One region of the Nitrincola salilacus genome, then DNA from elsewhere that is predicted to be linked to it. Evidence: predicted binding sites of a transcription regulator. Region 1 holds the regulator's gene; each other region holds the start of a gene.

Region 1 (7,669 bases):
AGCTGGCCCTTTATGACCGCCCCGAAGTACAAAAAACCTTTGTCCGACAAGCCCAGGACGACACCCTTGAGGCGATGCTCGTCATTGAGGGTATCAGTTGTGCGGCCTGCGTCTGGTTGATCGAACAGCACCTGGCGCGCCAGCCTGGCATCAGCGATGTCAAGGTCAACCTATCCAGCCATCGCGCACGCCTTAGCTGGAGATCTGCCGAGGTTAAGCTCAGCAGCATCCTCAAAGAGATTATTCGCATCGGCTATCAAGCACATCCGTATCACCCCGACCGTGAAGAACAGCGCCTGCAGAAAGAGAACCGCAAGGCTCTGACTCGCATGGGTGTTGCCGGAATCGGCATGATGCAGGAGATGATGATGTCGGCGGCGCTGTTTGCCGGCTATATCCAGGGCGGCATGGATGAGCCACACATGTTGATGCTGCGCTGGGCCAGCATGCTGATCGCCACACCAGTGCTTATCTATTCAGCCTTCCCTTTCTTCGCCAATGCTATAAGAGATCTTCGCATCGGCCATCTGACAATGGATGTGCCGGTAGCTCTGGCTATCGGGTTGGCTTATGTTTCCAGCGTCTGGGCAACGCTGACACATACTGGCGATGTCTACTTCGACTCAGTCACCATGTTCACCTTCTTCCTGCTGATCGGACGTTATCTGGAGATGCGTGCCCGCCAGCGCACCGGAGCAGCCGGCAACGCCCTGCTCAATCTGATCCCAAGCAGCGCCAACCGCTTACGCGATGATGGCACTGAAGAGCTGATCCCTGCGTCCGAACTGCAACCGGGTGATCATATCCGTGTCCGCCCTGGACATACGATACCCGCTGATGGCGTACTGTTGAGCGGCCATACATCTGTTGATGAGTCTGCACTGACGGGAGAGTATTTGCCAATCACCAAACAGGCTGGTTCAGCAGTTGTGGGCGGCACCATCAATGTCGAAAACCCGATAGAGTTGCAGGTGACACAGGTGGGCGAGAACAGCCGCCTGTCTACCATCGTCAGGCTGCTTGATCGCGCCCAGAGTGAAAAACCCTATATGGCTCGTCTGGCCGATAGAGTTGCCAGCTATTTTGTCAGCGCTGTGCTGGTGACAGCCGCGATTGTCTATACGGTGTGGCACTTTATTGAGCCATCCAGCGCCTTCTGGATCACTCTGTCGGTGCTTGTCGTGACCTGTCCTTGTGCTCTGTCACTGGCTACACCCACAGCACTGACCACAGCAACCGGCACCCTGCGCCAGCGCGGCCTTCTGATCACTCGCGGGCATGTCCTGGAGAGCTTATCCAAGGCCACCCACATAGTATTTGATAAAACCGGCACTCTCACCGAAGGTCGGCTGGTTCTTCAAGATACTCAGGCCCTGACATCCGTATCACCCTCTCAGATGCTGCGGATTGCTGCAGCTCTGGAGAGCCAATCTGAACACCCCGTAGCGCGTGCTTTTACGCCCTGGTTTGAACAGAGTGCAGAGCGGATAAACATCAGTATCGGTAAAGGTGTCGAAGGCTGGGTGGATGGGGACTGTTACCGTATCGGCAAACCTGAATACAGCAGCGTACTGTGCATGTCCAGCCCACAGCCTCTTCCTGACAGCACCCGTCACTGGTTATTACTGTGTGATTCTGATCGTGCATTGGGCTGGTTCGCATTGGATGACCAGGTGCGCCGTGAAAGCCAAACTGTCATCAGTCAGCTCAAGGCGATGGGTCTGGAGATAGAGATGCTGACCGGTGACAGCTCACCTGCAGCCCTGCGAGTGGCCGAATCAGTGGGTATCGAAACGGTTTACAGTGGTGTATCGCCTGAAGATAAGCTGGCAAGGATCTCAGCTCTTCAGGAGACTGGTGCTAATGTCGTGATGGTCGGCGACGGCATCAATGACATCCCCGTCATGGCGGGTGCACAAACATCAATCTCCATGGGCGCAGCAACTGATCTGGCCAAAACCAATGCAGATGCTGTTCTGATCAACAATCAGTTGCAGACTCTGGCCGATGGCATACAACTGTCACGCAAGACACGCCAGATCATTCGCCAGAACCTTGGGTTGTCGCTGGCTTACAACCTGCTGGCACTGCCCGCCGCCGCCATGGGCCTGATTCCACCTTACATTGCCGCACTGGGCATGACTGCCAGCTCAATTGTAGTGGTGTGTAACGCTTTACGACTGAGCATGCGTGAGCGTCGTCGAACCAACGCTGATCTGATTCAGCCAACGCAGACCGCCGGCCAGGAGATATGAAATGAACAGCATGCTACTTTTGATTCCATTAGGGATCATACTTGCCGGAGGTGCCATGTGGGCATTTTTCTGGAGCGTCAATAATGGTCAGTTTGATGATCTGGACTCTCCTGCTCACAGCATACTTTTCGATGATGATGGCGATATGATTCCCGAAGAGTCTCGAATCAAAGCTGAAAAGACCGCACCACCCGAGGAAGACAGCCACACCGACCAAGACCGGAAAAATGACTGATCCGCTGGTCATATCCACCGCTTTCATCATCGGGCTGCTGGGTAGTACGCACTGCATCGGCATGTGCGGTGGCATTGCCGCAGCCGTCGCCATCAACACCCGTAGCGATGGCACTCGTCCTATTTTACTGCTGGCCGGCTATAATATCGGCCGTATCAGCAGCTACATGCTGGCCGGTGCCCTGCTTGGACTGATCGGCTCCACTGTCGCTACTGGCACTCCCGGCCTGATACTTCGTACCTTTGCCGGACTACTGCTGATCGCCATGGGCCTGTATGTCAGTCAGTGGTGGACTGGCCTGATTCGTCTTGAAAAACTCGGTGGCCATCTGTGGCGCCATATTCAACCACTGGCCAGCCGCCTGATGCCCGTCAAGACCCTACCTCAATCACTCCTGCTGGGCATGGCCTGGGGCTGGCTCCCCTGCGGTCTCGTCTACAGCACCCTGCTCTGGGCATCCGCGGCTGGCAGCTGGCAGCAGAGCGGTCTGCTGATGCTGGGATTCGGACTCGGCACACTACCTGCAATGCTGGCGACAGGCCTGCTCGCCCAGCAGATCCGACAGTTTATGCAGAAGCGCTGGACTCGGCGAGTGGCGGGATTACTGCTGATCGCTTTCGGCATCTATACTCTGCCTCTGATGGGCTTTTTTCACACCTTTCATTGATAGTCATCAACACTTCTCCCTGCAAACTTATCTATACTCCATCTGATTAAATCCGGATACCGCACCTCAGGGGGACGTTACAGCGTGAACCAACATAACTCCATCGAGTGGAACCTCGATCTGATCAGCCGCTACGACCTGTCGGGTCCACGCTACACCTCCTACCCCACAGCCCTGCAGTTTCAGGGTGAAAGCACACCGGAACAACTGATCGCTGCAGCCCGGGCAAGTACCGACAGCCAGGCCCCTCTGTCTCTGTATGTACACATCCCCTTCTGCGCTCATGTCTGTTATTACTGCGCCTGCAACAAGGTGATCACACGCAATCGAGATCGTGCCCAGCCTTATCTGGACAGTGTCTATCGTGAAATGAAAACCCTGTCTGACTGGTATGGCAAGGATCGTCAGGTCAATCAGCTGCATTGGGGCGGCGGTACCCCCACCTTCATCAGCGATGAGCAGATGCATGAGTTGATGGGCAATCTGCGTCAGTACTTCAATCTGCGTGATGATGATCAGGGCGACTACTCCATCGAGATTGACCCGCGTGAAGCCAGCCGCTCAACCATGGAGGTTCTGCGCGAAACCGGTTTCAATCGCATCAGCCTCGGCGTACAGGATCTGGAGCACGAGGTTCAGGAGGCCGTGAATCGTGTACAGCCGATCGAACAGACCCTCGCGGTGCTGGAACAGGCACGCGAACTGGGATTCACTTCGCTGAATATGGACTTGATCTACGGCCTGCCCCATCAAACACCAGACAGCTTTGATCGCACCCTGGATAAAGTGATTGAGATGAGCCCGGATCGCCTGTCAGTGTTCAACTATGCTCATATGCCCGAGCGTTTTCGTTCGCAGCGCCATATACAGAGCGAACACTTGCCCAGCGCGGAAGCCAAGCTGATTATCCTGCAAAATACAATCAGCAAGTTGATGGAAGCGGGTTATCGCTATATCGGCATGGACCACTTCGCCAAACCCGATGACTCTCTGGCACAGGCTCAGCTCAATGGTCAGCTGCATCGTAATTTTCAGGGTTATACGACCCATGCAGACTGCGATCTGGTAGCGATGGGCGTGTCATCCATCAGCAAGATCGGCAACGTTTACTATCAGAATGAACACGACCTCGGTCTCTATACCCAGGCAATCGAAGAGAAGCAGAATGCCGTGCGCCGCGGCATTACACTCAGTCGCGATGACCTGATCCGTGCCGCTGTAATAGAGCAACTGATCTGCCATTTCAGACTCGATACCCAAGCGATCGCATCGCATTTCAAACTTGATTTCGACAGCTACTTTGCCGCTGAGATGCAGGAGCTGCGACAGTTTGAACAGGACGGTCTGGTTCATCTTGATGCTGGCATCATTCATGTCACACCAGCTGGACGTCTCTTGATCAGACGTGTCTGCATGGCATTCGATGCCTACATTCCCAAACTGCAACCTACCCGAGGCTATTCACGCATCATCTGATCCAAACCTGACTAATGACGGTCTGTTGCTATAATAGTTGTCATGACTACTGTTATAACAGTTAGTCTATAAGCGTCTGCTGAACTTCACCCCGGGCGCTAAATGATACATAATGTCCTTTGAATAGATCGGGCATGACCGTCACAGACACTGCAGGACTTGGATGGATGATAAATCGGATGGATGATAAAGCAGCATCAGGTAAGCTTCACAGCATCAAGCCATCACACTGCAACACCTGCAGTCTGAGCAGTCTGTGCCTCCCTGTTTCGCTCAACATGACCGAGATGGAGCGGCTGGACAATATCATCGACAAGAGCCGACCATTGAAAAAAGGTGAGCACCTGTTCAGACAGGGCGACCCTTTTGGCAGCATTTACGCCATCCGTGCTGGCTCCGTCAAAAGCTACACCATCACCAATGATGGTGAAGAACAGATCACCGGTTTCTATCTGCCAGGTGAGCTGGTTGGCCTCAGTGGCTATGATGCCAACCACTATCCGGTCTCGGTCAAGATTCTGGAAACCACCACCGTCTGCGAAATTCCGTTTGAACGCCTTGATGACCTGTCTGGACAACTCCCTGAGCTGCGTCGCCAGATTGTACGCACCATGAGCAAAGAGATCCGCGACGAGCAACAGATGATGTTGCTGCTGTCGAAGAAAAATGCCGAGCAACGCGTCGCCACCTTCCTGATCAAACTGTCGCAGCGTTTTCAGGAGCGGCGCTACTCTGCCATGTCTTTCCGTTTGTCCATGTCACGAAATGAGATCGGTAACTACCTGGGTTTGGCCGTTGAAACTATCAGCCGTATCTTCACCCGTTTTCAAAACCAGAACCTGATTCAGGTGGATGGCAAAGAGATCAAACTGATGGATCTTGAAGAGATCTATGAGCTGTCTGGCGAATGCTCCGTGGACGACCCTTCCGCCCTTCAACAAAAGCGTAACTGATACAGATGTTTACTACCTGCCGAGAATAACCGTGTCTCAAACCAAAAAAAACGCCTCAGATTTTCATCTGAGGCGCCCGAATGTCCCACAATGACGTCATCAGTTCATTGTGTAACCCAACGAGCCTATTAAACACCGCCTGATACCCGAAAACATTGAGCTGTATCAAGTTTGCATCCTATTGAGGAGTTTCTGATGTCTTTTGACGAATATTACATAAAATCGGTGATCCGATCCCTGCCTGACTGGCCCGAACCCGGCGTTATGTTCAGGGATGTAACACCGGTTTTCAAAGACCCGAAAGCGATGCGCATGGTATGTGATGCCTTCATTCAGCGCTATATCGGCAGTGATATCACCCATATTGCAGGAATAGATGCACGCGGCTTTCTGCTGGGATCGGTAATTGCCTATCAGCTCAATCTACCGCTGATTCTGGTACGCAAGAAAGGCAAACTGCCGGGCGACACCATCAGCCAGGAATATAAACTGGAATATGGCACTGCTGCTGTTGAGGTTCAAACAGATGCTGTTGCGGCTGGAGATCGCGTACTGCTGCTTGATGATCTGATCGCCACAGGCGGTACCCTGCTGGCCAGCTGTAGCCTGATCAATCAGTTGGGTGCAGATGTCACAGAAGTGGCCGCACTGATCGACCTGCCGGATCTGCAGGGATCCGCCCGCATCCAGGAAAGTGGAATTCCTGTCTACTCTTTGCTTGCCTACGCCGGACACTGAAATGAATTGGTTTAAAAACGCTATCTGCTATCGCTTCGAACCCGCTGAAGACTTCACGGAAGAGCATCTCGAAAGAGTACTGCTGGAAAAACCCTTTGTACCCTGTGGCCGCCATGAAGTCAGTCGCAGCGGCTGGACCTCACCGACTGGCCCTCTGTCTGAGTCACCAGTATTCAGCAGCAATGGCTATATCCTGATCAGCTATCTGGTTGAGGAGAAAATTCTGCCCACCAGCGTGATCCGTGACGAAATGGATGAGCGTATCCGTGTCATCGAAGAGAACGAAGCACGCAAGGTGTACCGCAAGGAACGCCAGCAGATGAAAGACGACATCACGCTTGAGCTTCTGCCACGCGCCTTCACACGACGTCATCGTACCCGCGCCCTGCTGATGCCTCAGCAAGGCTGGATTCTGGTCGATGTCGGCAGCTTCAAACGTGCCGAAGACCTGCTCAGTGCCCTGCGTGAAGCGTTGGGATCGCTGATTGTAAGACCATTGGAGGTCAACCAGGCCCCCAGCAGCGTCATGACCGAATGGCTGCAGGACAAACGCCCTATTCCCTCCGTTATTGAGGTTGAAGATGAGAGCGAGCTGCGTGATCTCAGCGCAGAGGGAGGCGTTATTCGCGTCAAGGGACAGGACCTGTTCAGCGATGAGATCCGCGCCCACCTGGACAATGGCATGCAGATCACGCGGCTGGCGTTTAACTGGGAGGAGCAGATTCGTCTGGTGTTGCATGCCGATATGAGCCTGCATCGCCTGAAGCTCACCGACCAGTTCCGCGAGCAGATGGACAATGACAGCCCTGAAGATGAGCTGGCCTATTTTGATGCCCAATTGACGCAGATGGGGCTAGAGTTCAGCCGCTTTGTGCCGGCGCTGGTGGAAGCCTTCGGCGGGGAACCCGTCCGATAAGGCGGCGTCATACTTTGACTGAATAGCCTTTACTGAATGGCCCTTACGAATAGCCTTTACTGTTTTAACCTGATCCGGAGTTTACATGTACAGTGTCAAAGAGATGTTCTACACCCTGCAAGGTGAAGGCGCTCAAAGCGGTCGAGCAGCAGTTTTTTGTCGCTTTACCGGATGTAATCTCTGGTCAGGTCGTGAACAGGACAGGGAGAGTTCCGTGTGCAAGTTCTGTGATACAGACTTTATCGGCACTGATGGCCAGAACGGCGGTAAGTTTGAAACAGCCGAGGCGCTGGCCAGTCGTATTCGCAGCTTCTGGCCAGCAGGCGAAAAAGGCCAGCCCTATGTCGTCTGTACCGGAGGAGAGCCTGCACTGCAGCTGGATGGCGAGCTGGTTGAGGCACTGCACCAGAAAGGGTTCGAAATAGCGAT
Region 2 (7,669 bases), 1.8 Mb from region 1:
CAGCAGGCCGAAGGTTGCTGTGTAGAGCAGGCCGCGGTTTGCAGTGCTGAAAGAACGTATCTCGTAATCAGGGAAGTTCAATCTGAGTACCTCAAGCGAGCTTTCGGCAAGATCAGTCATACCCAGGCGAGTGTAGGCCTCGGCCATGACTGCGAGTGCGTCCGGAACCGCTGGTGTTTCCTGCAGATTTTCGACAACGAAGCGACCACGGTTTGCCGCTGCAATCCAGGCTTCACGTTCCATGTAATAGGATGCAACATGAATTTCATAGGTAGCCAGGCGGTTTTTCAGATACTGCATACGGCGCTGTGAATCAGGGGCGTACTCACTGTCGGGGTAGCGATTGAGCAGTATTGCAAAACTCTCGAAGGAGTCCAGCGCGGCACCCGGATCGCGCTGCGATTCGTCAAGTGGCAGAAAGCGCGCCAGGAATGAGCGATCTTCCTCAAAGGAGGTCAGGCCCTTCAGGTAGTAAGCGTAATCAATGTTGTCATGGTTCGGATGCAGACGAATAAAGCGGTCAGCAGCTGCTCTCGAAGCCGCAGGCTCATTGTTGCGATAGTAGGCGTAGATCAGCTCAAGTTGAGATTGCTCTGAGTAGCGTCCGAAGGGGTAGCGTGCCTCGAGCAACTGCAGTTTTTCTACCGCAAGGCTGAAACTGTTGTTATCCAGAGCCTCCATTGCGTCATCATACAGCACCTGCTCCGGGATATCGGGAGGGATTTTGTCACCACCAAACCATGAGCATGCCGACAAAAGACTGATCAGAGCGAGAGCGCCAAACACTTTGACGAGTTGCATATTGCTTAATCCTGAGATTGTGTCCGATTCCAGCGCATCGCGAAGGATTCAGTTATACTGTGTGAATAAATTTCCGGTCTATTTAAACACAACCGGAAGCCAAGCCAAAACATCCTCATGTATAAGATTGAAATTGATGTCAGAACAGGTTGAGTTAAGTGCACAGGTTCCCCACGAAATGTTCGGTATGCGACTGGATCAGGTGGTAGCCCAGTTATTTCCGGACTACTCCCGTTCCAGACTGCAGAGCTGGATCAAAGATGGGCAGTTGACGGTGGACGACAAGGTCCTCAGGCCACGGGACAAGCTCTCGGGTGGTGAGCAGATCAAGGTCAGTGTACTGCTGGAGGTGCAGGAACAGCATGCCCCACAGCTGATTCCACTGGATATCGTGTATGAGGATGAGCATATCCTGTTGATCAACAAACCGAGTGGACTGGTGGTTCATCCGGGAGCGGGTCATGCCGATGGTACTCTGCTGAATGCGTTGCTGCATCACAGCCCTGAGATCGGCCTGGTACCGCGTGCCGGCATCGTGCATCGTCTGGATCGTGAAACGACCGGACTGATGGTGGTGGCGAAAACCATTACTGCGCAGACTGATCTTGTGGTGCAGTTGCAGGAGCGGACCATGGGGCGTGAATATGAGGCTGTGGTTAATGGTGTCATGACGGGTGGCGGTTGTGTCGACGAGCCGATGGCGCGGCACAGCAAAAACCGACAGAAGATGGCTGTTGTCGGTGTCGGCAAGGAAGCGATCACCCATTACCGCGTGATGCAGAAGTTTCGCGCTCATACCCATATCCGGCTCAAGCTGGAAACTGGACGCACACATCAGATTCGTGTCCATATGGCGCATATCAACTATCCTCTGGTCGGTGACCCACTGTACTGTGGACGTTTCCGTATTCCCAAAGGTTGCAGTGATAAGATGTTGGCCACGCTACGCGCTTTCAGACGCCAGGCCCTGCATGCCAAAAAGCTGGAGCTCTGGCATCCGGAGACAGGTGAGAAGATGAGCTGGGAGATAGATCTGCCGGATGATCTGAAACAACTGCTGAGCGTGTTGAAAAAAGATGTTTCGGAGCTGGATTACAACCTATGAAACTGATTCGTGCCAGTTGGCCTGCGCCTGCACATATTCACGCCCTGACAACAACGCGGCTGGATGGTATCAGTCGTGCCCCGTATGCCGAGCTGAACCTGGCCGATCATGTCGGGGACGATCCGCTGTCAGTACGCGAGAATCGTGAAATTCTGAAGCAGGCTCTGGGGCTGAAGCAGGAGCCGCAGTGGTTGCAGCAGGTGCATGGTACCCAACTGGTCGAGGCACGGTCAGATGTTCAGGATGTACCGGAAGCAGATGCCTGCTGGACGGATCAGTCTCGTCTGGCCTGTGCCGTACTGACGGCTGATTGCCTGCCGGTACTCTTTACGGATCGGACAGGTTCGCGTGTGGCAGCCGCTCATGCCGGTTGGCGTGGACTTGCTGCCGGTGTGCTGGAGCAGACCTTATCGGCATTTGAAAACCCTGAGGATGTGTTAGTCTGGCTTGGACCAGCGATCGGCCCTCTGGCTTTTGAGGTGGGCGATGATGTGCATCAGGTTTTCTGCAATCAATTCCCCGAGGCCGAGTCGGCCTTCAGTGTGTCTCCGACATCAAAGGATAAGTGGCTGGCGGATCTTTACAGGTTGGCCACTATCCGGCTGCAAAAAGCGGGTGTCAGTGGAGTGTTCGGTGGCGAGTTCTGTACTTTCAGCGGTCGTGAATACTTCTACTCCTACCGTCGAGAGGGTGTTACAGGTCGCATGGCCAGCCTTATCTGGATTGACTCCCACCTCAGCTAGAGCTTCCTGGCACTTAAGCAATAAAGACTGATCTGGATCAGTTGATTAATTAATGACCACTTGAATTGTGGTTATATGCACCCCATCTAATCATCGTACTCAATGAACTCCACACCGACCGTCCAAATGTGTTGGTGCGTGAATCACAAGTGATCAGGAGAGGGCGATGCGACCCGATAAATTTACTTCAAAACTTCAGGATGCTCTGGCCGAAGCTCAGTCTCTGGCCATAGGCAAAGATCATAATCAGATCGAACCGATCCATCTGCTGGCTGCTTTCATCAATCAGCGCGGTGGCTCGATTCGTCCTCTGCTGGGCAAGGCCGGTGCAGAGCTCAACAGCCTGACCCGCAAGATCGGTGAGGCGCTTGATCGTCTACCACAGGTGCAGAGTCCGGATGGCGAAATTCGGCTGTCGCAGAATATGGCGCGTCTGTTCAATGTCACCGACAAGCTGGCTCAGCAGCGTGGCGATCAGTATATCGCCAGCGAACTGATGCTGTTGGCGATGATCGAGGCGAAAACCGATGCCGGCAAACTGCTGCAGGAGTGTGGCATCACTGCGGCACGTCTGACCGCCTCCATTGAAGAGATGCGTGGCGGTGAGTCGGTGCAGGATCCGAATGCCGAAGAGTCGCGTCAGGCACTGGATAAGTACTGCGTGGATCTGACCGAGCAAGCTGAGTCGGGCAAGCTGGATCCGGTCATCGGCCGTGATGACGAGATCCGCCGTACCATCCAGGTGTTGCAGCGTCGTACTAAAAACAACCCTGTGTTGATTGGCGAGCCCGGTGTGGGTAAAACCGCGATCGTCGAAGGGCTGGCGCAGCGTATTGTGAATGGCGAGGTGCCGGAAGAGCTGAAGCGCAAGCGTGTGCTGTCGCTGGATATGGGCGCACTGATTGCCGGAGCCAAGTTTCGCGGTGAGTTCGAAGAGCGCCTCAAGGCAGTGCTGAATGAGCTTTCCAAGCAGGAGGGGCAGATCATCCTGTTTATCGATGAGCTGCATACCATGGTGGGAGCGGGCAAGGCTGAGGGTTCGATGGATGCCGGCAATATGCTCAAGCCTGCGCTGGCAAGGGGTGAGCTGCATTGCGTCGGTGCCACTACGCTGGATGAGTATCGTAAGTATGTCGAGAAGGACGCTGCCCTTGAGCGTCGTTTCCAGAAAGTGCTGGTCGATGAGCCGAGTGAAGAGGACACCATTGCCATACTTCGCGGCCTTAAAGGGCGCTATGAGGTGCATCATGGTGTCGATATCACCGATTCGGCGATCATCGCGGCGGCTCAGCTGTCACAGCGCTACATCGCAGACAGACAGCTGCCGGATAAGGCAATAGATCTGATTGATGAAGCGGCCTCTCGCATTCGTATGGAGATCGATTCCAAGCCGGAAGAGATGGACAGGTTGGAGCGCCGTTTGATCCAGCTCAAGATGGAACAGGAAGCGCTGAAGAAGGAAACCGACGACGCGTCACGTAAGCGTCTGCATGAGCTTGAGCAGGTGATCGGCAGGTTGGAGCGTGAATACTCCGATCTGGAGGAGGTGTGGAAAGCAGAAAAAGCCACGCTTCAGGGATCACAGCAGATCAAGGAGCAACTGGATCAGGCGCGTGTCGAGATGGATCAGGCGCGTCGTGCCGGTGATCTTGGACGCATGTCTGAGCTGCAGTACGGACGCATTCCCGAGCTGGAGAAGCAGCTTAAGGCCGCCGACGAGGCAGAGCCTCAGGAGACCCGACTGCTGCGTAACAGAGTTACCGAAGAGGAAGTGGCCGAAGTGGTCTCGCGCTGGACGGGGATTCCGGTCAGTAAGATGCTGGAGGGTGAACGCGACAAATTGATGCGTATGGAGACAGCCTTGCATGCACGCGTGGTCGGGCAGGACGAGGCGGTCGTGGCGGTGTCCAATGCCGTGCGCCGCTCACGTGCCGGATTGGCAGACCCGCATCGACCCAATGGCAGTTTTCTGTTTCTGGGACCAACTGGTGTGGGCAAGACTGAGTTGTGCAAGGCGCTGGCGCATTTTCTGTTTGATACCGAAGAATCGCTGGTGCGGATCGATATGTCTGAGTTCATGGAGAAGCATTCCGTGGCCCGGCTGATCGGTGCACCTCCCGGTTATGTCGGTTATGAAGAGGGTGGTTATCTGACTGAAGCGGTGCGTCGCAAGCCCTATTCGGTGCTGCTGCTGGATGAGATCGAGAAGGCGCATCCGGATGTGTTCAATATTCTGCTGCAGGTGTTGGAGGATGGACGTCTGACCGATGGTCAGGGGCGGACGGTGGATTTTCGCAATACCATCGTTGTCATGACCTCCAACCTCGGCTCTGATCTGATTCAGAACTTCTCGGATGATGACGATTATGAGCTGATGAAATCGGCAGTGATGGAAACGGTAAGCACTCACTTTCGACCTGAGTTGATCAACAGGATTGATGAGGTGGTGGTATTCCACAGTCTGCGTCGTAATCAGGTGGCGGGAATTGCCCAGATACAGCTGGATCGTTTGCGCAAGCGTCTGGCAGAACTCGATATGACACTTTCACTGACTTCAACCGCGTTGGATAAGCTGGTAGAAGTGGGTTTTGAACCAGTCTATGGTGCAAGGCCGCTGAAGCGGGCTATTCAACAATGGATCGAGAACCCGCTGGCGCAGGAGATCCTGTCGGGACGCTATGCGTCGGGTGATGAGGTGGCGGTGGATGTCGAAGCTGGAAGTTTCGTCTTCCGCTGATTCAGAGCCGATCCGGTATATGTGCCGGCCTGGGCTTAGGTTCGGGACTTAAGTACGGGGCTTAGGTTCAGGACTTAGGTTCAGGACTTAGGTTCAGGGCTTTGGCTCTGGCCATGGTGTTTGGGAATAGGGGGCGGAAACTGTTAATATACAGCCGCCCCTATATTCTGGATCGCACATCATGCTCAGCTATCTTCATGGTTTTCATGCCGGCAACTTTGCCGATATCCACAAGCACTTCATTCTCTCCTGTCTGTTGCAGTCGCTGAACCGCAAGGCCACACCCTGGAACTATCTCGAAACTCATTCCGGTCGTGCGATCTATGATCTGGAGAATGAGCAGGCGCTGAAAACCTCTGAATTCAAGGAGGGGATAGTGCGACTCTGGGAGCAGCAGGATCTGCCCGAGCAGGTTCAGCCCTATCTGGACAGTGTGCGGCAGTGGAATCCAGATGGATCATTGAAGCAATACCCTGGCTCGCCCTCGATTGCTGCCGGTTTTGCCCGTGAGCAGGATCGCCTGCATCTGATGGAACTGCATCCGACTGAGTTTGATGTGCTGAAACGTACCTTCCGCCGCGATGAGCGGGTGGCTGTTCATCACCGCGATGGTTATGAGGGGGTGCTGTCATTGCTGCCGCCGACACCTAATCGCGGATTGGTGCTGATCGACCCCTCTTATGAGGTCAAGTCGGAATATGATCAGGTGGTGTCATTCATGCTGGCCGCGACAAGGCGCTGGCCTAATGGTATCTATGCCATCTGGTATCCATTGCTCGGTGCCAGACGCTGGCAGGAGATGTTGGATGCGCTGAGTCGTTCGGGTATCAGGAAAATACTGCGCTCAGAAGTGGAGATCGCACCTGAGGCAGAGCGAGGGATGTATGGCAGTGGCATGCTGATCATCAACCCTCCCTGGCAACTGGATCAGCAGTTGGAGGCTAGTCTGCCCATGCTCAAGGATAGTCTGGAGCAAGGGCAATACTCGACACTGTGTGACTGGTTGGTGCCGGAATAAGGCGTGTCTGCTAGTAGAGCGCCTGCTCGTCGCGCACGGCTTCTTTCAACACATGCAGAAACAGACGGTCGGCGTCGCTGAATTCGATCGGGATCTTGACGCTGGTCGTGGAAGACAGCTCATCGGCAATCAGTGTGTCGGCGTCCTTCTTGTCGATATGCTTGCGGGCAATCATTAGCGCCTGCTCACACAGCTTCGGATCGGCCAGAACCTTGCGAATAAAGCGCATCAACTCGTTGATGACTCGCTCTTTGTTTTTAATCTCAGAAATACTCATACAGCTGTTCCTCTGGCTTTTTTGCGCAATTATATTGCATTCAGCGTAGCCTTTCTTCGTCAGAGTTAAAACATTTTGTTTTATGGTTGATCAATCTTGGTGCGGATGAGAAAATGACCGGCTTCCTTCAGGAACCTTTTCGCCTGTGTGCTTCAGGAAATCCCGACAGCACAGGCAGAAAGCATTACCCGGCTTAAGTCTCAGACAGGTCTGGCAGTCTAAGAGATCCTTTTTCTGTTCAGCACCCGAGTACAGGCAGTCCGTTTTCGGCGCACTCTGACCATGGGGCGGCGAAATCAGTGCCAGGCTGTGTGAATGCAGCCGCACAGGTTTGTGCTCACGATGCAGAATCACAGAAACTGTTAATCGTCGGTAGTTCGCCGACGTATGTAGAGGATACACGAAGTGGAATTACTTTCAGGCGCAGAAATGGTGGTACGCGCTCTCCGAGATGAGGGGGTGAAATACATCTATGGTTATCCGGGTGGGGCACTGCTGCATGTCTATGATGCACTGTTCCAGCAGGAAGATGTCCAGCATATCCTGGTGCGCCACGAGCAGGCAGCAACTCACATGGCTGATGCCTATGCCCGTGCGACCGGTAAAGCTGGTGTCGCACTGGTGACATCCGGTCCTGGTGCGACCAATGCGATTACGGGTATCGCTACCGCCTATATGGACTCGATTCCGATGGTTGTCATCACCGGTCAGGTCATGAGCTATCTGATAGGTGAAGATGCTTTCCAGGAGACCGATATGCTGGGTATCTCCCGGCCGATCGTGAAGCATAACTTCAGTGTCACGCGAGCTGAAGATATTCCAGAGATCATCAAGAAGGCGTTTCATATTGCGGAATCCGGTCGTCCCGGTCCGGTCGTGGTCGATATCCCCAAGGATATGACGGCGCCTACCGAGCGTTTTCCCTATGAATACCCCAAGAGTGTCAAGCTGCGCTCCTATAGCCCTGTCACCAAGGGGCACTCCGGCC
Region 3 (7,669 bases), 880 kb from region 1:
TGTCGGCATCATCCGGAACTGTATCGACATTCACCGTCATGTAATCACGGACATGACCGCCACTCCCCATCTCCTGCTCATGGTAGGTCTGTGACAGAATCGCACGCAGGCAGTCAACTTCCGACAACATTCCAACCAGATTGCCATTTGCGTCCACAACGGGTGAGCCGGAGAGCTTATACTCTCTGAGGCTTCTGATCGCACTGAAAAGATCAGTGTCGGGTTTGAAGGTAACCAATCTGGTAGCCATGTAATCCTGTGCTTTTACAGATCTGAGCATAATGTGCTCTCCTTCCGGCTGGTTTCTTTACAGTAAGTCTCTGGTTATCAGATCTCATCACCGCTGTATGTAAATATAGACCAAGCGTCGCCTCAGACCAGCAAAGATCATGCAAAAACAACGGTCTTGTTGCCATGCACCAACACTCGGTCCTCCAGGTGCCAGCGCAGCCCTCTGGCCAGTGCTGTTTTCTCAATATCGCGCCCGAGGCGAACCATCTCTTCAGGATGGTCACGATGACTGACCCGCGTCACATCCTGATCGATGATCGGTCCTGCATCAAGTTCTTCAGTGACATAATGACAGGTCGCACCGATCAATTTAACCCCACGTTCGTGCGCCTGATGATAGGGCTTGCCACCGGCAAATGAAGGCAAAAAACTGTGATGAATATTGATGATGCGGTGCGGATAGTGCTTACACAGATTCTGCGGCAGTATCTGCATGTAGCGCGCCAGTACCACAACATCGGCTTGATGCTCGGCGATCAATCGCTCCACCTGGTCAAAATGCGGCTGCTTGTCGGCAGGATCAACTGGCACATGAAAGAAGGGCACCCCATGCCACTCCACCATACTGCGCAATTTGTCATGATTGGATATGACACAGGGAATCTCACAGAACAGCTCGTCGCTATGGTATCGATACAGCAGATCTGCCAGGCAGTGAGCCTCACGGCTTGCCATCAGCACCACCCGTTTGGGCTTGCTGGAGTCGGAAATATTCCACTCCATACTGAAGGAACGAGCGATCGGATCAAACGCCTCCTTCAACGCCTCAAATGAAAACGGAATAGATGATGCACTGATCTCCACTCGCATGAAAAAGTGGTTAGTAGTTGGGTCCGAGTGCTGATTGGCATCGGCAATCGAGCCGCCATGACTGGAGATGAAGTTACTCACCATTGAGACAATACCCACCCGATCAGGGCAGGAGAGGACTAGCCGATATCTGCGTTCCATGGTTTCAATCTGATCCAGAGGCTGACAAAGACCGGAATTCTACCAGCATGTGAGTCAGGTCTACAGCTCCGATTCAGTCAAACCGGCATAGCGCTTTTCGGTTTCCGCCGCACAGATGAAGTCGCCCTGCTGCAGACCGCCTATCTTGTGCGTATACCAGATCACCTCAAGCCGCCCCCAGGCGGTCAGCAGATCGGGATGGTGGCCGACTGATTCGGCAAAGGTACCGATACGATTGGTGAAATCCAGTGCCCGGACAAAGTTTTTGAAGCGATAGACTCTATGCAGTTTCAACACCTCACCCTCCTGCTGCAACGCCCATTCAGGCAACTGTTGCAACTCGCGTTCGGCCTCCTCAATACTCAGGCGTGGCGCATCATCACGGCACAGATTACAGGCTTGCTTATTCATACTCACCTCAATAAAAAGGGTTCTCCGAGTTTTCCAAGTAAAGATCGATCAGATGAATTTTTCCTAACTCAATTTTTTAACTCAGCTTTCCATAATTCAACTTTCCATAACATTACTTACCATGACTCAAATCAATCATAGCAGTTGGCAAAAATTTCACCCGTCAACTACCCTACTTTCAAGTCAATAATAAAAATGTGTGTTTAAGCACATATAACATTGCCCAGGTGGATTTATGGAAGAACCCGATACCCTCCAACAGGAAGACAGAAAACGCCATGAGCTGCGACTTTTCCTCTTTCTGATAGTGTTTCTTTTCCCTCTGCTGACCTTTGCAGCCGTCGGTGGTTACGGTTTTCTGGTCTGGATGTCTCAACTGATCATGGGCCCTCCGGGACCACCGGTCTAAACACGGTACATACTCATGACTGTTTCCATCAGCAGACGCCAGCTTCTGAGGGGTGGACGCATGGCTCGTCCGGTCAGACGCCCTCCCTGGACCTCGAATGATCTTACCGATCAATGTACACGCTGTGACAAGTGCATCGCCGCCTGCCCTGAAAATGTTCTGTATCGGGGAGATGGCGGGTTTCCCGAGATAAGCTTCACCGATCGCGGCTGCACGTTATGCAGTGAGTGCGCCAGCGCTTGCCCTGAACCTATCTTCGATCTCAAGCGGATTGCGTTCAACTGGCAGGCCAGCATCAGTGACGGCTGTCTGGCCAATCAGAATGTGCACTGTCAGATCTGCCAGGATCAGTGTGAGGTTCGAGCGATCCGATTCACACCTCGTCTGCGCTCAGCGCCCTTGCCACTGATTGATACTGATGCTTGCACCGGATGTGGCAATTGTCTGCCGAACTGCCCATCGGGTGCCATTTCTCTGGAGGTTGAGAATGAGCACTGACACCCTTACAGAACTACACATTACAGAACTACACATTGCCAGCTTCGTGGCCCACGTCAGGCCCGAGTCATTGAAGGATTTTCTGAGCTGGACTCACGCACAGCCCGAACTTGAGGTACCTGCTCAGAACGAGCAGGGCAAGGTGATACTCGTTACCGAATGCACCAGCCAGCAAACCGTGCTGGCGACTATCGACAACATTGAGCAGCGGCCAGGGGTACTTGGCTGCACGCTGGTCTATCACGAGGTGATGGATCAGCAGGATGCGGACAAGATGGAGACCTCCCTATGAAAATGACTCGTCGACAATTTGCCAAGGCTAATGCTGGTCTGGCAGCAGCTGCCGCAGCCGGTCTTTCCATGCCAGCCAGCGCCAGCAACCTGATCACCAACATCGAGCTCACCTCTCTGAACTGGAACAAGGCCCCCTGCCGCTTTTGCGGGGTGGGCTGCAGCGTCATGGTTGCGACTCGGGACAATCAGATAGTCGCCACGCATGGGGATGTTAAATCAGAGGTCAACCGTGGCCTGAACTGCGTCAAGGGCTATTTTCTGTCCAAGATACTCTATGGCAGGGATCGTCTGACCAAGCCCCTGCTGCGCAAGCGCAATGGCATGTACGACAAGCAGGGTGATTTTGAAGAGGTCAGTTGGGATGAAGCGCTGGATATCATGGCCGAAAAATTCATCTCGGCGATCCAGACTCACGGCCCCGAAAGCGTCGCCATGTTCGGTTCCGGTCAGTGGACCATCTGGGAAGGCTATGCAGCCAACAAGCTTTTCAAGGCGGGCTTTCGCAGCAACAATATCGATCCCAATGCGCGCCATTGCATGGCATCGGCGGTCATGGGGTTCATGCGCACGTTCGGTTCGGATGAGCCGATGGGTGTCTATGATGATATCGAACATGCCGACGCCTTCGTGCTCTGGGGTTCGAATATGGCCGAAATGCATCCGATCCTCTGGACGCGCGTGACGGACCGTCGCCTCTCCTATCCGAACACCGAAGTCGCGGTGCTCTCGACCTATGAACACCGCTCTTTCGATCTTGCCGATATCGGCATGGTGATGAAGCCCAACGCTGATATCGTGATTCTCAACTATATCGCCAACCACATCATTCAATCGGGCAATGTGAACCAGGCGTTCGTCGAGCGGCATACCAACTTCTTCAGGGGTACGGATGATATCGGCTATGGCTTGCGTCCCGAGCATCCACTGCAGCAGGCCGCGCAGAATGCCGACAAAGCCAATAGTTGGACCGACATGACGTTTGATGAGTTTGCCGAGTTTGTCAGTGCCTACACACTGGAACGCGCCTCGTCTGAGTCCGGTGTGTCACAAACCAGTTTGCAACGACTTGCAGAGATCTATGCCGATCCTGATAAAAAAGTGATGTCCTTCTGGACTATGGGGGTCAATCAGCACACCCGTGGAGTATGGGTTAACAACCTGATCTATAACCTGCACCTGCTAACCGGCAAAATCTCCACGCCCGGCAACAGCCCCTTCTCGCTGACCGGTCAGCCATCGGCCTGTGGTACTGCCCGCGAGGTTGGCACCTTCGCTCACCGTCTGCCGGCCGACATGGTGGTGATGAATCCGGAACACCGTGCTAAAGCTGAAGCTATCTGGCGCGTGCCACCTGGCACCATTCAGGAAAAACCCGGTTTTCATGCGGTTCTGCAAAGCCGCAAACTGAAGGACGGCGATATCAAGGTCTACTGGACACAGGTCACCAACAATGTTCAGGCTGGCCCCAATGTGATGGAGGAGATACTGCCGGGATGGCGCAACCCTGAAGCCTTCGTCATCGTCTCGGATATCTATCCGACCGTGTCGGCCCAGGCAGCCGATCTGATTCTGCCGGCTGCAGGCTGGGTGGAAAAAGAGGGTGCCTACGGTAATGCCGAGCGCAGAACCCAGTTCTGGCATCAATTGGTCAATGCCCCCGGTGACGCCCGCTCCGACCTCTGGCAGACAGTGGCACTGTCGCAGCGGATTCGCACGGATGATGTCTGGTCTGAAGAGTTTCTCAACAGCGCCCCCGAGTTCAGAGGCAAAACCCTGTTCGAAGTGCTGTTCCAGAACGGCAATGTGGATCGTTATCCACTGGAGGATATGCGTGAGGGCTATCCGAATCAGGAGTCTACCGATTTTGGCTTCTACATACAGAAAGGGATGTTTCAGGAGTATCGTGAATTCGGCAAAGGTAAAGGCAAGGATCTGGCCGACTTCGATGTTTACCACAGCAACCGAGGACTGCGCTGGCCAGTGGTGGATGGTAAGGAAACACTCTGGCGCTATAAAGAGGGACTTGATCCTTATGTTGAAGCGGGCACCGACTTTCAGTTCTACGGTATTCCCGACAAGCGTGCCCGCATCTTTGCGGTGCCAGACGAGCCCCCTGCCGAATCACCGGATTCAGAATATCCCTTCTGGCTCTGCACCGGACGCGTGCTGGAGCACTGGCATACTGGCAGCATGACGCGCCGGGTCAGTGAGCTGCATAAGGCCGTACCTGAGGCTCTGGTATACATGCATCCTGACGATGCCGCTGCCAATGGCTGGCGACGGGGCAGTGAGATCAAGATCATCAGCCGTCGTGGCGAGATACAGGCAAGGATTGAAACACGCGGTCGCGTTCGCACCCCACAGGGTTTGATCTATGTGCCGTTCTTTGATGCCACCAAGCTGATCAACAAGGTCGTGCTGGATGCAACCGACCCCATCTCATTGCAGACGGATTTCAAGAAATGTGCGGTTCGCCTGGAACTGGTCAGTCTGGCATAAAGGAGTTCTGACGATGAAACTATCACTACTGCTGACACTGCTGTTTTTCAGCCTGAGCCTGCACGCAGAGGCACCGGATCTCAACGCCAGTGCTCCTGATGGCCTGCGCAAGGGCGGCACACTGGGCCAGACGCTGAGTGCCCCACCCATTTCCGGAGACCCCAGAGACACTGGCAGAGAGGTGCGCAACTATCCCGAACAGCCACCTGTGATTCCGCACAGTATCCGTGACTATCAGATCGACAAGCGCTTCAACCGCTGCCTTGACTGCCACAGCACCAGTGCTGCCCCGGCAGCCGGTGCGCCGATGGTGAGCATCACTCACTTCATGGATCGTGACTATCAGGTGCGTGCTGCTGTCACGCCTAATCGGTACTTCTGCACCCAGTGCCATGTACCACAAACCGACGCACAACCACTGGTGGAATCTCGCTTTCTGAACATGGATAAAGTACTGCAGCAAGAGGCTGCCAGGAGGCAGCAACAGGGAGGTACACAGTGAAAAGATGGCTGATCTATTACTGGACACTGCTGCGTCGACCCAGCGTTCACTTCAGTCTCGGTTTTCTGACGTTGAGTGGATTTCTGGCCGGGATCATCTTCTGGGGTGGTTTCAATACCGCCATGGAGGTGACCAACACCGAAAAGTTCTGCATCGCTTGTCATGAGATGCGTGACAATGTATTTGAGGAGCTGAAAACAACCATCCATTACTCCAACCGCTCCGGTGTTCGCGCCACCTGTTCCGACTGCCATGTCCCTCACAACTGGACGCATAAAGTCGGGCGCAAGATGGAAGCCTCCAAGGAGGTCTGGGGCTGGATCTTCGGCACCATCAACACGCCGGAAAAGTTTGAAGCAAAACGCAGGGAGTTGGCAGAGCGTGAATGGCATCGCCTGAAAGCCAATGATTCGCTGGAATGTCGCAACTGTCATGAGTTCAACTCAATGGACTTTACACGCCAGAACCCAAGAGCCAGCCGCGAGCACTCCACGGCGCTGGCCAGTGGTGAAAGCACCTGTATCGACTGTCATAAAGGGATCGCACACCAGTTGCCTGACATGTCGGGGGTTGTTTTCCGGCAATAAGCAGTCATTGCAGAGTCTTTGAATAGTCATTGAAGAGCCACTTGCGTCGGATCAACATCCTGTTACACGCTTTACGGCTACACTGTAGCTGTAAAGCGCTCTTTTTCCGACTTCGCCAGCTCTCTGCCAAAGAAGCTCTGCCAAGGATTACCGCTGCATGATCTATTCACCCGAAAAGCTTGCTCCTCTGCGTGCCACGCGCCTCGGTATTGATACCCATCACGAACCCACTCTGTATCTTCGGGCCGACAGTCCGGTGTGCCGTTCGGAAGGCTTTGATTCGCTGCCCCGTGTCAAAGCCACCAGCGCAGACCGACGGCTTATCATCGCCTCTCTGAACATGATCACCAGCGAACTGCTGGATGACGATCAGGTCGGTTTTTCCGAAAGTGCCTGGCAAATGCTGCAGGTTGAGGAAAATGACTCCATCTGGCTGTCACACCCACGCCCGGTTCACTCCCTGTCGCATGTTCGTGCCAAGGTCTATGGGCATAGGCTGGATCAGGAGCAGTTGCAGGCGATCATCGATGATATCGTCGGCGGCTATTATGCTGATGTGCAACTGGCGGCTTTCATCACCGCCTGTGGCGATGACAAGCTGGATGATGAGGAGATCACCTCACTGACCCGCGCCATGGTCAACGCTGGCAGCCGTATCGACTGGAAACTGCCGCTGGTGCTGGACAAACACTGTGTCGGGGGCTTGCCGGGCAACCGCACAACACCGATCGTGATCCCGATTCTGACCGCCTGCGGCATCACCATCCCCAAAACATCATCTCGTGCCATCACCTCACCCGCCGGTACCGCCGACACTATGGAGACGTTGACCAACGTCAGCCTCTCTCTGGATGAGATGCGAGAAGTGGTCAGCAAGGTTGGAGGCTGCCTGGCCTGGGGTGGATCAGTCAAACTCAGCCCGGCTGATGATCTGCTGATACAGGTGGAGCGCGCGCTGGATATCGACAGTGAAGGCCAGTTGATCGCATCGGTGCTGTCGAAAAAAATCGCAGCCGGTGCCACTCATGTACTGATCGACATTCCAGTCGGCCCGACCGCCAAGGTCAGAACCCAGGAAGCCGCGAATAATCTGGCCCGCAGCTTCAAGGCTGTCGCTGAAAACCTGGGACTGGTGATCAGTGTACTCTACACCGACGGCACTGAGCCGGTCGGCCGCGGCATAGGTCCGGCGCTGGAGGCTCATGATATTCTGGCAGTTCTGCAGAA

What was found. The regulator FNR, encoded in region 1, switches genes on or off when oxygen is low (the NO sensors DNR and NnrR bind a similar motif). The targets are predictions, from matches to a motif close to TTGATNTANATCAA.
Region 2: a site for FNR is predicted at 2,677-2,690, ahead of clpB (ATP-dependent chaperone ClpB). Genes of this name have one in related genera too.
Region 3: a site for FNR is predicted at 1,775-1,788, ahead of napE (periplasmic nitrate reductase, NapE protein). Genes of this name have one in related genera too.

The regions. Positions count from the first base shown of each region.
Region 1 covers NZ_CP176580.1:2,056,426-2,064,094, reverse strand. The annotation lists gene ACK3CJ_RS09780 (heavy metal translocating P-type ATPase) at 1-2,255, shown strand, start outside; gene ccoS (cbb3-type cytochrome oxidase assembly protein CcoS) at 2,257-2,490, shown strand; gene ACK3CJ_RS09770 (sulfite exporter TauE/SafE family protein) at 2,483-3,157, shown strand; gene hemN (oxygen-independent coproporphyrinogen III oxidase) at 3,242-4,633, shown strand; gene fnr (fumarate/nitrate reduction transcriptional regulator Fnr) at 4,813-5,586, shown strand; gene ACK3CJ_RS09755 (adenine phosphoribosyltransferase) at 5,782-6,324, shown strand; gene rdgC (recombination-associated protein RdgC) at 6,326-7,240, shown strand; gene queE (7-carboxy-7-deazaguanine synthase) at 7,326-7,669, shown strand, end outside.
Region 2 covers NZ_CP176580.1:3,904,308-3,911,976, reverse strand. The annotation lists gene ACK3CJ_RS18050 (outer membrane protein assembly factor BamD) at 1-801, opposite strand, end outside; gene rluD (23S rRNA pseudouridine(1911/1915/1917) synthase RluD) at 938-1,906, shown strand; gene pgeF (peptidoglycan editing factor PgeF) at 1,903-2,649, shown strand; gene clpB (ATP-dependent chaperone ClpB) at 2,816-5,386, shown strand; gene ACK3CJ_RS18030 (23S rRNA (adenine(2030)-N(6))-methyltransferase RlmJ) at 5,568-6,404, shown strand; gene ACK3CJ_RS18025 (hypothetical protein) at 6,415-6,681, opposite strand; gene ACK3CJ_RS18020 (acetolactate synthase 3 large subunit) at 7,087-7,669, shown strand, end outside.
Region 3 covers NZ_CP176580.1:1,171,429-1,179,097, reverse strand. The annotation lists gene ACK3CJ_RS05490 (CBS domain-containing protein) at 1-280, opposite strand, end outside; gene purU (formyltetrahydrofolate deformylase) at 388-1,242, opposite strand; gene ACK3CJ_RS05480 (4a-hydroxytetrahydrobiopterin dehydratase) at 1,303-1,653, opposite strand; gene napE (periplasmic nitrate reductase, NapE protein) at 1,889-2,062, shown strand; gene napF (ferredoxin-type protein NapF) at 2,078-2,560, shown strand; gene ACK3CJ_RS05465 (chaperone NapD) at 2,550-2,852, shown strand; gene napA (nitrate reductase catalytic subunit NapA) at 2,849-5,353, shown strand; gene ACK3CJ_RS05455 (nitrate reductase cytochrome c-type subunit) at 5,367-5,855, shown strand; gene ACK3CJ_RS05450 (NapC/NirT family cytochrome c) at 5,852-6,442, shown strand; gene ACK3CJ_RS05445 (thymidine phosphorylase family protein) at 6,600-7,669, shown strand, end outside.